2 regions of the Micromonospora sp. C97 genome follow, and region 2 is predicted to be linked to the other one. Evidence: predicted binding sites of a transcription regulator. Region 2 holds the regulator's gene; the other holds the start of a gene.
What was found. The regulator HspR, encoded in region 2, represses chaperone genes until heat shock. The targets are predictions, from matches to a motif close to TTGAGTNNNNNNNACTCAA.

Region 1: a site for HspR is predicted at 2,438-2,456, ahead of lon (endopeptidase La). Genes of this name have one in related genera too.

What each region holds. Positions count from the first base shown of each region.
Region 1 is NZ_JAGPXU010000011.1:168,213-176,014, forward strand. It holds gene lon (endopeptidase La) at 89-2,419, opposite strand; gene KBX26_RS17360 (manganese catalase family protein) at 2,557-3,426, opposite strand; gene KBX26_RS17365 (sensor histidine kinase KdpD) at 3,510-4,241, opposite strand; gene KBX26_RS17370 (response regulator transcription factor) at 4,340-4,948, shown strand; gene KBX26_RS17375 (Lsr2 family protein) at 5,093-5,440, shown strand; gene KBX26_RS17380 (hypothetical protein) at 5,553-6,815, opposite strand; gene KBX26_RS17385 (DUF2726 domain-containing protein) at 7,110-7,802, opposite strand, start outside.
Region 2 is NZ_JAGPXU010000019.1:85,435-93,236, forward strand. It holds gene dnaK (molecular chaperone DnaK) at 1-1,389, shown strand, start outside; gene grpE (nucleotide exchange factor GrpE) at 1,438-2,196, shown strand; gene dnaJ (molecular chaperone DnaJ) at 2,282-3,463, shown strand; gene KBX26_RS22675 (heat shock protein transcriptional repressor HspR) at 3,494-3,934, shown strand; gene KBX26_RS22680 (hypothetical protein) at 4,072-4,266, shown strand; gene KBX26_RS22685 (hypothetical protein) at 4,581-5,012, opposite strand; gene KBX26_RS22690 (cation:proton antiporter) at 5,195-6,409, opposite strand; gene KBX26_RS22695 (cation:proton antiporter regulatory subunit) at 6,415-6,915, opposite strand; gene KBX26_RS22700 (epoxide hydrolase family protein) at 7,053-7,802, opposite strand, start outside.

The DNA.
Region 1 (7,802 bases), on a different contig from region 2:
CAAGCACGACAGTACGGTCCTCCGGGACCCGGGCACAGCGACAGGCCCCCGCCGTCTCGTGAGCGGCGGGGGCCTGTCGCTTGGTACGTCAGACCGTGAAGAGCGCCGGACCGTCCAGCGTCTTCACGTCGGCCGGGCGCAGCGCCAGGGCGAGCACGTCGGCCACGTCGGCCAGGGTGTGCACGGTCAGCGCCTCGCGCACCTCGGTCGGCAGGTCGTCCAGGTCCGGTTCGTTGCGCGCCGGGATGATCACTTCGGTGAGACCGGCCCGGTGCGCGGCGAGCAGCTTCTGCTTCACCCCACCGATCGGCAGCACCCGACCGGAGAGCGTCACCTCACCGGTCATCCCGAACTCGGGGCGGACCGGGCGCCCGGTGACCAGCGACGCCAGGGCCGTGACCATGGTGATGCCGGCGCTCGGACCGTCCTTGGGCACCGCGCCCGCCGGGAAGTGGACGTGGATCCGGCGTCCCGCGAGGGCGTTCGGGTCGATGCCGAGCCGCCGCCCGTTGGAGCGCAGGTAGGAGAGCGCGATGTGCGCCGACTCCTTCATCACGTCACCGAGCTGGCCGGTCAGGGTCAGCCCCGGCTCGCCCTCCATGCTGGTCGCCTCGATGAAGAGCACGTCACCACCGGCACCCGTGACGGCCAGGCCGGTGGCCACGCCCGGCACCGCGGTGCGCTCGGCCGACTCCGGGGTGAACTTCGGTCGTCCGAGGTAGCCGGTGAGGTTGCCGGTGTCGACGCGTACCGGCGTGGGGTCGGTCGCCAGGGTCACCGTCACCTTGCGCAGGATCTTGGCCAGGGCCCGTTCGAGCTGCCGCACGCCGGCCTCGCGGGTGTACTCCCCCGCGATCAGCGCGAGCGCCTCGTCGGCGACCGTCACCTCCTCGGCGGTCAACCCGGCCCGCTCCCGCTGCCGGGGCAGCAGGTGGTCGCGGGCGATGGAGACCTTCTCGTCCTCGGTGTACCCGTCCAGCATGACCAGCTCCATCCGGTCCAGCAGCGGGCCGGGGATGGCGTCCACCACGTTGGCGGTTGCCAGGAAGAGCACGTCGGACAGGTCCAGATCGACCTCCAGGTAGTGGTCCCGGAAGGTGTGGTTCTGGGCCGGGTCGAGCACCTCCAGCAGGGCGGCGGCGGGGTCACCGGCGTAGCCGGCGGCCAGCTTGTCCACCTCGTCGAGGAGCACGACCGGGTTCATCGAGCCGGCCTCGCGCAGCGCGCGGACGATCCGGCCGGGCAGCGCACCCACGTAGGTGCGCCGGTGCCCGCGGATCTCCGCCTCGTCGCGGACGCCGCCGAGCGAGACCCGGACGAAGTTGCGCCCGAGCGCCCGCGCCACGGACTCGCCGAGGCTGGTCTTGCCGACCCCGGGAGGGCCGGCGAGGGCGAGTACCGCGCCGGAGCCACGACCGCCGACCACGCCGAGGTTGCGCTCGGCCCGCCGGTTGCGCACCGCCAGGTACTCCAGGATGCGGTCCTTCACGTCGGACAGACCGGCGTGGTCGGCGTCGAGCACCGCCCGGGCCGCGGCCAGGTCGGTGTTGTCCTCGGTACGGGTGCCCCACGGCATCTCGAGCACGGTGTCCAGCCAGGTACGGATCCAGCCCGCCTCCGGGGAGGCGTCACTGGCCCGCTCCAGCTTGCCGACCTCGCGCATGGCCGCCTCGCGGACCTTCTCCGGCAGCTCGGCGGACTCGACCCGGGACCGGTAGTCGGCGGAGCCGTCCGGCTCGTCCTCGCCCAGTTCCTTGCGGATCGCGGCGAGCTGCTGACGCAGCAGGAACTCGCGCTGGGACTTCTCCAGCCCCTCGCGGACGTCACTGTTGATCTGCTCGGTGACCTCCTGCTCGGCCAGGTAGTCCTTCACCCAGCCGACCAGCAGCTCCAGCCGGGCGGTGACGTCCGGCGCGGCGAGCAGCTCGGTCTTCTGCTCCAGCGTCAGCCAGGGCGCGTAACCGGCCGAGTCGGCCAGCTCGGAGAGGTCGGTCATCCGCTCCACCGCGTCGATGACCTGCCAGGCGCCCCGCTGCTGGAGCACGGAGGTCACCAGGGCGCGGTACTCGCGGGCGAGTTCACGGGCCCGACCGGCGTAGGCGGGTTCGTCGAGTTCGGTCGCCTCGACCCAGAGGGCGGCGCCGGGGCCGGGCACGCCGGACCCGATCCGGGCCCGGGACAGGCCACGGATGACGGCGGCGGGCTCACCCTCGGGCAGCCGGCCGACCTTCTCGATGGTGGCGACCACGCCGACCGGCCCGTATTCGCCGTCGATGCGCGGCACGGCCAGCAGCTTGCGGTCGCCGGTCGCCCGCGCCGCGTCGATCGCGGCCTGGGTGGTGGGGTCGAGGGTCACCGGGATGACCATGCCGGGCAGCAGCACGGCGTCGGTCAGGGGAAGTACCGGAAGAGTTGCCATCGAACACCTCGCGTTGAGTTGAGCGTGTCTCACTCAAGTAACAAAGCGTTCCCCTTGTTCCGATCTGTGACCCAGACCACTTCCCGGGGCGGTTCCGTCGGGTCGCCCAGGACCGGTGGGCGACCCGACGGGACACCTCAGGTGAGCTTGCTCTTCACCGTGTTCACCACCGATCCGGCCACCCCCGGATTGGTGCCGTACAGGCGGGGGTCACCCGGCGGCAGCACCGGCTCCGGCGCGTTCGCCCGCGGGTTGTCGTCGTACCGGAACTCGCCCTTGCCGTCGGGCGAGGGCCCGGACGCCCAACGCCCCTGGGCGGCGTCGGTCCCCGAGGAGAAACCCAGATAGGTGTAGCCGTACTCCTCGGTGAACTCGCCCGAGTCCGGGAAGGCCTCCGGCACCGGCATCTCCTCCAGCCCGTCCTCCTTGAGCTGCTCGATCGCCGCCAGCCACATGTTCTGGTGCATCGTGTCGCGGGCCAGCAGGAAGCGCAGCATCTGCTTGACACCCGGGTCGTCGGTCATGTGGAACAACCGGGCGACCTGGAGCCGACCCTGCGCCTCGGCGGTGACGTTGAGCTGGAAGTCGGCCAACAGGTTGCCGCTGGCGGTGACGAACGCGCCGCTCCAGGGCACCCCGTTGGAGTCGGCGGGCAGGGCACCACCACCGCCATGGATGAAGTGCGCCGGATTCTCGCCGGCGTAGGTCGCCGCACCACCGGGGTCCTCCGCGATCCCCTCGGTCAGCGACAGCGGCGCATTGTCCAAGAGCCGGGTGATCATCGTGACGATCATCTCGACGTGGCCCATCTCCTCGGTGCCGACATCGAGCAACAGATCCTTGTACTTGCCGGGCAGCCGGCAGTTCCAACCCTGGAAGAGGTACTGGTTGGCGACTGTCATCTCGCCCCACTTGCCGCCCAGCACCTCCTGCAGCCGACGGGCGAAAGCCGCGTCCGGGCCGTCTGGCTTGGCCTCGAACTGCAGATCCTTGACGTGACTGAACATCCGACCTCCTCGGTACCGGAAACAGGTAGCGAGGCCGTTCCCGCTGGGCTGACCCGAGCGGGCCAACCGGTGGCCCGCCCGGGTCATCCCAGCGGGCGGGCCACCGGCAGCAACACCTCCAGCGCCACTCCACGGGGCCGCAGCCGGTGCGCCCTCAGCGCTCCCCCGTCGGTCGCGACGAGCTGCCGCGCGATCCACAGGCCCAGACCGGACATCCCGACGGCCGGCGTCGGACGCCGCAGCGCGACCAGCAGCGCGTCGTCGACCCTGCCCTCGTCGGTGACCAGGATGCTCACGCCGGGACCGCGCACCGTGGCGTAGAGCCCGACCTGCCCGTTGGGCGGCCCGTGCCGCAACGCGTTCTGCACCAGGTTGACCAGCACCTGTCGAGTGCGTCCGGCCGGCACCGGGCAGGAGGCGGCCCGCCGGGTGGCCCGTGCCCGCCGCCGACCGGCCGGCACCAACGCGGCGGCCTCCCGCAGGATGCCCGCCAGCGCGACGACCGGCTCCGGCCGCGCGGCCAGCGCCAGCGCGCCGGTGCCGGCGGTCGCGTCGCGCAGCAGACTCTGCAGGTGTGCGGCCTGGTCGCGGGCCAGCTCGGTGATCGCCCGCCGATCGGCACCGGTCAGCTCGCGACGCTCGTCGGCCAGAGCGCGGGTCAACGAGGTCAGGGTGCTCACCGGCGTCCGGAACTCGTGGCACAACACCCGCAGCAGCAACTCCGAATCAGCCTCCGTCGCTCGCCGCTCGGCGGGTGTCGGCGCGATGGGGCGCAACCCTCGCAGCAGGTCCCGCAAACCGTGCCGTACGCGCATCCACCCGACTCCCCTCGTTCGGTGCGAACCCGCATGATCGGTACCCGCTGGGGAACGGCCCAGACATGCCGGGAAGCTCCACCTTGCGACTCGTTGTCGTGGACGATCACCCCCTTTTCGTCCGCGGCCTGGAGTTGCTGCTCCCGATCACCAGCAACGGCCGCGCCGAGGTGGTCGCCTCCACCGGCGACGCCGCCGCGGCGGCGGCTCTCGTCGCCGGCTGCCGCCCCGACCTGGCCCTCGTCGACCTGCACATGCCCGCGCCCGGCGGCGTCCGTGCGGTGGCGGCGATCCGGCGGACCACCCCTCGGGTACGGGTGGTGGCGATGTCCGGTTCCGCCGCTCCCGAGTCGGCGGTGGAGGCGCTGCGGGCCGGCGCCGAGGGTTTCCTGCCCAAGACCAGCGAACCGGAGGAGCTGCTGCGCCCGCTGCTGGCCATCCTCGACGGCTGGGCGGTGCTGCCGGCCGAACTGCTGCGCACTCTGCTGCCGCCCACGCGCTTCCCGTCGGTCGACCTCGACAGTGAGGAACGGCGGCTGCTGCGGGCGATCGCCGCCGGCCGCAGCACCGTCGACATCGCCGAAGAACTGCACGTCTCGGAACGGACGGTGAAACGTATGACCGCCGCGTTGCTGCGAAAGTTGCGAGTGTCCAACCGGGCCGAGGCCGCCGCCGTCGCCGGTCACGCCGGGGTCCTCGGGGAATGAAGCCCGGTCATCGGACCGATTCACGGTTTTGCTCTGTAACGGAATCGCGACGCGCCGAATGAATGGAAGGCATATTGTTGCGGATTACCGGGGTGATAGGTCAGACTTTGGACACATCCCGCCGCACACAGGGAGTAATCGGCAATGGCGAGAAAAGTAATCACGGTCCTGACCGACGACCTCGACGGTGGGAAGGCCGACCGGACGGTGGAGTTCAGTCTCGACGGCGTGGCCTACACGATCGATGTCTCCGACGAGAATGCCGGTGTCCTGCGCAAGGCGCTCGACCCGTACATCAATGCGGGTCGGCGGATCGGGCGCGGTCCGGTGGAGAGCGCCCGTTCAGTCCGACGGCCGGGCCGACCCGCCGGCGCGGGAATGGATCGGGAGCAGAACCGGGCCATCCGGGAATGGGCCGTCAAGAACGGCTACAAGATTTCCGAGCGCGGCCGGATCCCGGTGGAGGTTGTCGAGGCGTACAAGAACCGCTGACGCGACGCGACGACGGGGCCCCGCCAGCACGGCGGGGCCCCGTCGTGTGTCCGGGTCGCCCGTTGCGACGCGATGGCCGGCCACCCGGGGGTGGCCGGCCATCGTTGCTACCTCAGTTGACGTCGATGCGCACCGAGTCGAAGGCGGGGGTCTGGTTGGCCCGCTCCATCATCGGCAGGCGGTGCGAGCCGTCACCGGCCCAGACGGAGCACTGGGCGGTACCCGACTCCGGCAGGCCCGGAATCTGGATCGTCACCTCGTCGGGCTGGGCACCACCGCGGCCGTCCTCGGTCGCGACGAAGAACGCGGGCACCTCCTGCGGCTCCGGCGGCGCGGTCAGGCTGTCCAGCATCCGGCAGGCGGTGTGGAAGTGCCCACGGACCAGGCCCTGGTCGTTGAGCAGCGAGCTCTCCACGTAGTAGCCACCCTGACCGGCGGCCAGGAAGCGGTCCCGCACCAGGTTGCGGGTGCTGACCCGCAGGGTGAAGGGCTGGTTCTGGCCAACCTGCTCGGGGAACTGGGTGATCAGCAGCGACGGGTTGTTGGCCGCCGCGCCGACCTCACCGAACTCGGTGCTCACGCAGCGGTTGCCGTTCTGGAAACCGTCGTGCGGCTGGAGCCGGCTCTCGTCGCAGTCGTTGGCGAGCACGCCGAGCCCGGCACCGGGCTCGGTGCCGCCACCGTTGTTACCGCCGCCGTTGTTGCCGCCGCCGTTGTTGCCGCCACCGGGCGTGGTGGTGGGGGTGCTGCCACCGCCGTTGTTGCCGGTGGGCTGCACCTGACACTCGGCGAGCTGGGCCAGGCCCTGCGGCCGGGGTCCGACCCGGTCGATGGCGGTCGTGATCCGGTCCAGCACGGCGCGGCGCTTACCGGCCAACGGCTGGAGGATCGCGTTGCGGATGAACGCCTCACCCTTGTTGCCCTCGGCGGCCAGCCGGCGGTCCGCCTCGGCGATCTGGGTCTGCAGCTGGGCGAGGTTGCGGTCCACCTCGGCCCGCGCCCGGTTCGGCACCTGCGGCAGTTTGGCCGCCACATCCGGACAGGCGACGGCGGTGCCGGTGCCCACCGTGCCGTCCTTGCCGTCCTCACACTCGGGGACCGACTGCTGTCCGTCACCCCAGTGATTACGCACCCACCGACCGTTCTGCCAGGTTCGGCTGGTCGAACCGGCGCCGGTCGGCGCGGTCGCGCCCGGGCTCGGCTCCACACACTGCCCGGCGGCCGGACGTGGCTTATTTGTCCGCCGGTCCTGGGCCGACGAAATCTGAGTCACGGCGACAACTCCGCCGAAGACCGCGAGCGTGCCGACAACTGCCAGCAGACGCTTGCTCCGCGCGTTGCCGGAAGGCCGGCGCGCCCGAGTGGACCTGCGCATCGAATTGCTCTCCTTCTCGATCCGGTAGTGGATTTCTGCCCTCGGCGGACCGACGGATGTGTGGGGGCACGGCCGCGGCAGGGACCCACCGTGACCCACCCGGTAATGCGTCGATGGCCGACGATGCCCTTTCCGCACCGTCTCCCGCGCCGGTCGACGCGGATGGGGAGATCCTGTTCATTCGCGCAGGAGTACGGGGCGGGTGCCGGGAAGGTTCAACTGACGCACAGGAAATTGCCGCGACCCGACACGGAGCCGGTACGCGGCGGGGAAGAGCAGGTGAAACGGGTGCGGTCAGTCGGCGCAGAGATGGTCGAAGGCGAAACCGCCGACCAGTTCGTGGCGGCGCTCGCTCAGCGCGGCGATCCGCGCGGTCCACTCGGCGCGCGGCAGCAGGTTCGCCACCGCGTTCTCCCGCAGTCGCTCCCCCACGGCGACGGCGGCGAGATCCTCGGCCAGCCGGGCCGCGTCGATGCCGCAGGAGAAGCGGTGTTCGGTCACCGAGACCATCTCGACGAGGCACGCGTCGGGGCGTACCTGCACCCAGCTCCACCCCTGGGCCGGCCCGTCCAGCCAGCGCACGTGCAGCCCTCGCACGATCGGGTCGGTCACCTGCCCAGCCACGTACGCCTCGACGGCCGCCGCGCGGGTCAGCGCGCCGAGGTCGTTGACCGACCCGGTACGCCCGTCGGGCAGTCGGCCCAGGATGTCCCGGAAGCCCACCGGCGCGGGCTCGGTGCCGGCGACGGTGGCCCCGGCGCCCGCGGCGTACGCGCGCGCGTCGATCACGTACTCGACCAGGCGGCGGCCGTGTTCGGCGGCCCGTAGCGTCGGCGAACCGATCCGCAGCACGGGCAGGCCGGCGGCGGCGCTCACCGCGTCCGTGAGTCGCTGCACGCGCTGTTCCGCCGAGGCGGCGCTCGGCACCGGGCCGATCTCCACGGCGACGACTGGGCGGCCGGTGTCGGCGGCGTAGACCACGAAGTC
Region 2 (7,802 bases):
GACAAGGGCTCCAAGGAGCAGACCGTCCTGGTCTTCGACCTCGGCGGCGGCACCTTCGACGTGTCGCTGCTGGAGCTGGCCGAGGGCGTCATCGAGGTCAAGTCGACCAGCGGTGACAACCACCTCGGCGGCGACGACTGGGACCAGCGGATCATCGACCACCTGGTCAAGACGTTCCGTGGTGAGCACGGCATCGACCTCGGCCAGGACAAGATGGCCCTCCAGCGGCTCCGTGAGGCCGCTGAGAAGGCCAAGATCGAGCTGTCCGCCGCCACCACCACCAACATCAACCTGCCGTACATCACCGCTGGCGCGGCCGGCCCGCTGCACCTGGACGTGACGCTCAGCCGCGCCGAGTTCCAGCGGATGACGCAGGACCTGCTGGACCGTTGCAAGGGCCCGTTCGAGCAGGCCGTGAAGGACGCCGGGATCAAGATCTCCGACGTCGAGCACGTCATCCTGGTCGGCGGTTCGACCCGGATGCCCGCCGTGACCGACCTGGTCAAGCAGCTCACCGGCCGCGACCCCAACAAGGGCGTCAACCCGGACGAGGTCGTCGCCGTCGGCGCCGCCCTCCAGGCCGGTGTGCTCAAGGGTGAGGTCAAGGACGTCCTGCTGCTCGACGTGACCCCGCTGAGCCTGGGCATCGAGACCAAGGGCGGCATCTTCACCAAGCTGATCGAGCGCAACACCACCATCCCGACCAAGCGCTCCGAGGTCTTCACCACGGCTGACGACAACCAGCCGTCGGTGCTGATCCAGGTGTTCCAGGGCGAGCGGGAGATCGCGGCCTACAACAAGAAGCTCGGCACCTTCGAGCTGACCGGCCTCCCGCCGGCGCCGCGCGGCGTGCCGCAGATCGAGGTCGCCTTCGACATCGACGCCAACGGCATCGTCAACGTGCACGCCAAGGACCTGGGCACCGGCAAGGAACAGAAGATGACGATCACCGGCGGCTCGTCGCTGCCGAAGGACGACATCGAGCGGATGCGCCGGGACGCCGAGGAGCACGCGGAGGAGGACAAGCGCCGCCGCGACGACGCCGAGACCCGCAACGTGGCCGAGGCACTGCAGTGGCAGACCGAGAAGTTCCTCGCCGAGAGCGGCGACAAGCTGCCCAGCGAGAACCGTGAGCAGCTCAACGAGGCGCTCGGCGAGCTGCGCGGCGCCCTCGGCGGGCAGGATGTCGAGAAGATCAAGTCCGCGCACGAGAAGCTGGCGCAGGTCTCCCAGCAGGCCGGCTCGCTGCTCTACTCGCAGCAGGCCGAGCAGGGTCAGCAGCCGGGTGGCGAGCCCGGCCCGGGTGCGACCGGCGCGACCGGCGCACAGGCCGGCGGCGCCGACGACGTGGTCGACGCGGAAATCGTGGACGAGGACGGCAAGAAGTGACCGTCGGCCTCCGACACGTGTCCACCGCGAAGGGGATGAGGTAGCCGCATGACGCAGAAGCCACGAGCCGCCGACCCGGGCGAGACCGGGTCGACGCCGGGTGGCTCCGCGCCCACGGAGCAGACCACCGGCGACGGGGAGCGGGTCGTCATCCGTAACAACCGCAAGCTCGTCGACACCGCCGAGCCGGAGGGCACCGCCGCCGACGCCGAGGCCGGCGTGCCGGCCGAGGGCCTGGTCGAGGACGCCGAGGTCGTGGTCGACGAGATCGAGGTCGAGGTCAACGCCACCGACGGGCCGGAACCGTCCGGCCCGCCGGTGGTGGACGCCCCGGCTCAGCCGGTGGACGGCGGCGGCACGGGCACCTCGCTCGGTGCCGAGCTGGAGGCGCTCCGGGCCGAGCTCGACGAGCGGACCAGGGACCTGCAGCGGGTGTCGGCGGAGTACGCCAACTACCGCAAGCGGGTCGACCGTGACCGCAGCCTCGTGCAGGAGCAGGCGACCGGCTCGGTGCTGGCCGCGCTGCTGCCGATCCTGGACGACCTGGACCGGGCCCGGGAACACGGCGACCTGGTCGGGCCGTTCGGCACGGTGGCGGAACAGCTCACCACCGCGCTGGGCAAGTTCGGCCTGAACGCCTTCGGCGAGCAGGGCGACCCGTTCGACCCGACCCGGCACGAGGCGGTCGCGCACCAGACCTCGGCCGACGTCAGCGAGCCGACCTGCGTGCAGGTCATGCGACGCGGCTACCAGCTCGGTGAGCGGCTGCTGCGCCCCGCGCTGGTAGCGGTCGCGGATCCGGAATAGTGCCAGCCAGTGACCAGGCCGTCCCGCCCACCGCGCAGCGGTGGGCGGGACGGCCGGGCCACCAGGGTCGGAAGGAGGTGGACCGGTGAGTTCGAAGGACTGGATCGAGAAGGACTTCTACGCCGTGCTCGGCGTGGACAAGGCCGCCTCCGCGGATGACATCAAGAAGGCGTACCGCAAGGTGGCCCGGGAGTCGCACCCGGACCACAACCCGGGCGACCCGAAGGCCGAGGAGCGGTTCAAGGCCGCGTCCGAGGCGTACAACGTGCTGTCGGACAGCGGCCGCCGCCGCGAGTACGACGAGATGCGCTCGCTCTTCGGCTCGGGCGCGTTCCGGCGCAACGCCCGGGGTGGTGGCCAGCCGGGTGGCATGCCATTCGACGTCTCCGACATGTTCGGTGGCGGCGGAGGCGGCGATCGCCGCTTCGGAGGCGCCGGCTTCCAGGACCTGTTCAGCTCGATCTTCAGCGGCGGTCAGGCCGGTGGGCAGGCCGCGCCCCGCGGTCCGGCCCGTGGCCGGGACGTGGAGACCGAGGTGGCGCTGGACTTCGGCGACGCGGTGCGCGGGGTGACGCTGCCCCTGACGCTGCGCGCGCCCGGGGTCTGCGACACCTGCCACGGCAACGGGGCCAAGCCCGGCACCCAGCCGCAGACCTGCCCGGTCTGCCACGGTGCCGGGGTGACCACCCGCAACCAGGGGTCGTTCAGCTTTTCCGAGCCGTGCCGCAACTGCCAGGGCGTCGGCACCGTGGTCGAGGAGAAGTGCCCGGAGTGCCACGGCAGCGGCGGTGTCACCAAGACCCGCACCATGAACGTGCGCTTCCCGGCCGGTGTGGCCGACGGTCAACGCATCCGTCTGGCCGGGCGCGGCGAGCCGGGCGAGCGCGGCGGTCCGGCCGGTGACCTCTTCGTGCACGTCAAGGTTCGGCCGGACGAGTTGTTCGGGCGTACCGGAGACGACCTGACGCTGACCGTTCCGGTGACCTTCGCGGAGGCCGTGCTCGGCACGGACCTGCGGGTGCCCACGCTCGACGGCGCGGTGACCCTGCGGGTTCCGCCGGGGACGCCGAGCGGGCGGGTGCTGCGGGCCCGGGGCAAGGGTGTGGTCCGCCGTGATGGGCAGGCTGGTGACCTGCTGGTGACGTTGGACGTGGTGGTGCCTGCCCGGTTGTCCGACGAGGCGCGCACGGCGCTGGAGTCGTTCGCCGAGCAGACTCCGCCGGCGGCCCGGGAACATCTCGACGCACGGGTGCGTCGAGTCAGTTAGTCCGGTGGAGGGGACGCGGAGGTGAGCGGGATGTCGGGCGAGTTCCTCGGTTCGGGCGACCCTGCCTACGAGGCCAAGGTGCTGATGATCTCGGTGGCGGCGCGGATGGCGGGGATGCACCCGCAGACGCTGCGCCAGTACGACCGACTCGGGCTGGTGCAGCCCGGTCGAGCGGCCGGTGGCGGGCGTCGTTACAGCGTCCGCGACGTGGTGCTGCTGCGCGAGGTGCAGCGGCTCAGCCAGGACGACGGGATCAACCTGGCCGGCGTCAAGCGGATCATCGGGCTGGAGCGGCTGCTGGAGCAGGCGCAGCAGCGGGTGGCCCGGCTGGAGGCGGAGCTGGACGCCGCGTATCGCCGGGTGGCCGAACTGGAGTCGCTGGCCCGCTTCCCGGGCCGGGATCTGGTGCCGACCAACCGCACCTCCACCGCCCTGGTGGTGTGGCGCCCTCGCCGCACGCCCGATCGCTGACCTGCCGCTCACCCGGAGCTGTCTGCCCGGCCCGGACCGCGCTGGATTTCCCGGCGCGGTCCGGGCCGCTTCGGTTAGCCTGTCGATAAGGGTTCAATCGGCTTAAATCGGACCCACCGGCATGGCGAGGGGGAGCGATGGCGGAGCCGGCGAAGAAGATGGCCCAGCAGACGGAGGACCGGTTGGAGAAACTGGCCGAGACCGTCCGCGAGAAGTTCGACAAGGTCACCGAGGGGACCTACCGGGACCGGATCATCGCGGGCCGGTTCGCCGAAGACGGCGAGCGCGGCGGCGAACCGGGCCGAGCCGAGACGGAACGCAAGCAGGACTGACCGGTGACCGACGTGCGGGCCGGGACCCACGGGGGGTCCCGGCCCGTTCGCCGTCGCCGGGTGCGGGCCGGGACGCGGGGCTTCCGCGCGGGGGTCGCGGCCCGTTCGCCGTGGTTGGGTGCGGGCCGGGACGCGGGGGCGCGGCGGCGGGGGTCCTATACCGAGCCTTTGGAGCTGAATCGTTTACGACATCACGCTGTGGTCCGCACCTGTCACGTCAGGGACCCCAACCGGTGAATCGTTTGCGACATCAGCTCCACAGCGGCGCAGGAACCAACACCCCGCTGCGCAGACCGCTGGCGATCAGCCCGCTCTCAACCGAGGCGGCGGTTTTCGCGGACCAGGCCGCCCTCGCACCAGTCCCGGTAGACGAAGAGATCCGGTCGGGCCAACAGCACCCGGCCGTTGTGCGCCCAGATCTTCATCAGCTCGTCGCCGTCCCGCTCGGCCTGTTCGACGAGCTTGCGGAAGCGGCGCTTCGGGTGGGCGCGGAAATTCGTCCGGATGCCGTCGGCCGCGTAGATGTACAGGCAGTGCAGCGCGAAACGCCGGGCCGGGCAGGTCGGATCCATCGCTAACTCGAAGAGCGTCAACACCAGTCGGTCGCCGGAGACCAGCAGGTCCCAGTCGGGTGGCATCGAGGCCAACGGCACCGAATCGGGCTTGTACGCCCAAGCTCGCAACTCCGCCGGAGTCGGATCGACGGGGTTGGCGAAGCCGTGGAACGTCGATTCCTGCACGCTCACCGGCCAACCTTCCGCTCTCGCCCGCGTTTTGGCAACGCTGCCTGCGGACCCTGGCTGCTGCGGCGAAACGGTAACCCGCCCACGCTTTGCTGCGGTAGCCCCCATGAGGAGCAATTCCGCAACCGTTGGCGGGAGGGGCATTACGCCCCTCCCGGTGGCCGTCCCGCGGGTTCAGGTGGTGCTCAATGCAGTGGGTCGGGGACCGGTGTCGACTCCCGCCGCTGGGCCGCCGCCCGAGTGCGCAACCACCGCTTGAACCACGGGAAGTCAGGCAGTCGGGCCAGAATCGGTCCGGTCACCACGGTGATCAGGACGTACGTCGCGGCCAGCGCCGCCAACCGTGGCTCGACGCTCCCGGCAGCCACCGCGAGCCCGGCGATGACGATGGAGAACTCGCCTCGGGGTACGAGTGCCAGGCCGGTCCGCCATCGACCGGGTTCCGCGATGCCGACACGGCGGGCGGCGAGGTAACCGGTGAGCGTCTTCGTCCCCATGGTGACCACGGCCAGGGCGAGTGCCGGCAGCAGGACCGGCGGGATGTCCTGCGGGTCGGTGGTCAGGCCGAAGAAGACGAAGAACACCGCGGCGAACAGGTCCCGCAGGGGTGAGAGCAGCTCGGTGGCGTGGTGCGCCACCGGGCCGGAGAGGGCGATGCCGACCAGGAACGCACCGACCGCCGCCGACACCTGGAGCGACGCGGCGATGCCGGCGATCAGCAGGGTCAGACCGAGTACGCCCAGAAGCAGCGCCTCCGGGTCCTTCGCCGACAGGGCGGCGGAGATGAGGTGGCCGTAGCGGATGGCGAGGACCAGCACGAGCAGTACGGTGCCCACCGCGACGGTGAGCGCGATCCCGCCGCCGAGCAGGCCGGTGCCGGCCAGGACGGCGGTGACGAGCGGCAGGTAGAGAGCCATCGCCAGGTCCTCGATGACGAGGACCGAGAGGATCACCGGGGTTTCCCGGTTACCGAGCCGGCCCAGGTCGGCGAGGACCTTCGCGATCACGCCGGAGGAGGAGACCCAGGTGATGCCGCCGAGTACCAGGGCGGCGACCCAGTCCCAGCCGAGCAGCAGGGCGAACCCCGCGCCGGGCAGCGCGTTGAGGACGCCGTCGATCAGCCCTGCCGGCGCTGCCGAGCGCAGGTTGCCGACGAGTTCGTTGGCCGAGTATTCCAGGCCGAGCATCACCAGCAGCAGGATGACGCCGATCTCGGCGCCGACGGCGAAGAACTCCTCGCTGGCGTCCAGCGGCAGCAGCCCGCCGTGCCCGAACGCCAGCCCGGCGAGCAGGTAGAGGGGGATGGGAGAGAGGCCGAAGCGCCGGCTGAGCCGGCTGAGGAGCCCAAGCAGCAGCAGCAGCGCACCGACTTCGATGAGCAGCGTGGTGAAATCGTGCATCCGCCTCAGCCGTCCGGGTCACTGTCGGCGAGGATGGCGGACACGCCGTCGAGACCCCTGCGGGTCCCGACAACGACCACCACGTCGCCGGCCGCGAAGCGGAAGGAGGGGAGTGGCGAAACGATCACTTCGCCTTCGCGCAGCACTGCCACGATGGAGGCGCTGGTGCGGGTACGCGCCTTGGTGTCGCCGAGCTTCCGGTTGACGTACGGCGACCCGGCCGTGATGGCGATCTGCTCGGTGAGCAGACCGGCGGCCTGCTCGCGGAGCCCGGAGAGCTGACCGAGCATCAGCGACGCACCGAGAATGTCGGCCAGTGCCTCGGCCTCGTCGTCGGTCAGCGGAATGTCCGACTGACAGGCGTCGGGGTCGTCGGGGTCGTAGAGGACGAGATCACGGCGGCCATTGCGGTGGGAGACAACGCCCAGGCGGCGTCCGGACTCCGTCACCAGATCGTGACGTACCCCGATCCCGGGTAAGGCGGTCTGCTCGACACGTACTCGCACTCACCCAGGCTACCGCTTCGTGAACAGAAGACAGATCTTGGAGGGAGCAGGCCCAACCGTGGGTGATCGACTCGGCCTTCACGATGTCGGGGTGTCCGGACAGCCCGGACACCCCGACCCTCAGCGAACCGAGTCGATCAATTCGGTCGGCGGAGGCTGGCGAAGAACTCGCTGATGTCGGTGACCAGCACCTCGGTGGCCTGGTGGGCTGCGTAGTGGCCGCCGACGTCGCCCCGACCGGCGACGTCGGTCGCGTACGCCGTCCACCGGACGATGTTCGCGTGGTCCCGTTCGGCGAAGCGGCGGATGGACTGGAAGTCGCCGGGGAACATGGCCAGCGCGGTCGGAGCGGTGGTCGGCCCGGCCGGCGGCTCGCCGGCGTGCGCGTCCTCCCAGTAGAGCCGGATCGCCGAGGCGGCGGTCCCGGTGAACCAGTAGAGCGCGACGTTGGCCAGGATGAAGTCGGCGTCCAGGCTCTCGTCGAAGAGTTGGGCGTTCCAGGCGAGCAGCCCCACCGGTGAGTCGGCCAGCCCGAACGCCAGGGTCTGCGGCTGCTGACTGTGCACCTGGTTGAAGGAGAACTTGTTCTCGTAGAACCACTGGAGGTGCCCGAGCGCCGCCTGGTCCGCCTCGGAGAGCCCGGCGAACTCGGCCGGGTCGCCGGAGGGGAACGAGAAGAGCTGGGTGACGTGGACGCCGAGCACCCGCTCCGGATCGATCCGGCCCAGCTCCGGCGCGATCATCGAGCCGGCGTCGTTGCCGACCGCGCCGTAGCTGTCGTACCCCAGGCGGTTCATCAGCTCGGCCCAGGCGCGGGCGATGCGGAACCGGTTCCAGCCGGCGTTGCGGGTCGGGCCGGAGAAGCCGAAGCCGGGCAGCGACGGGAT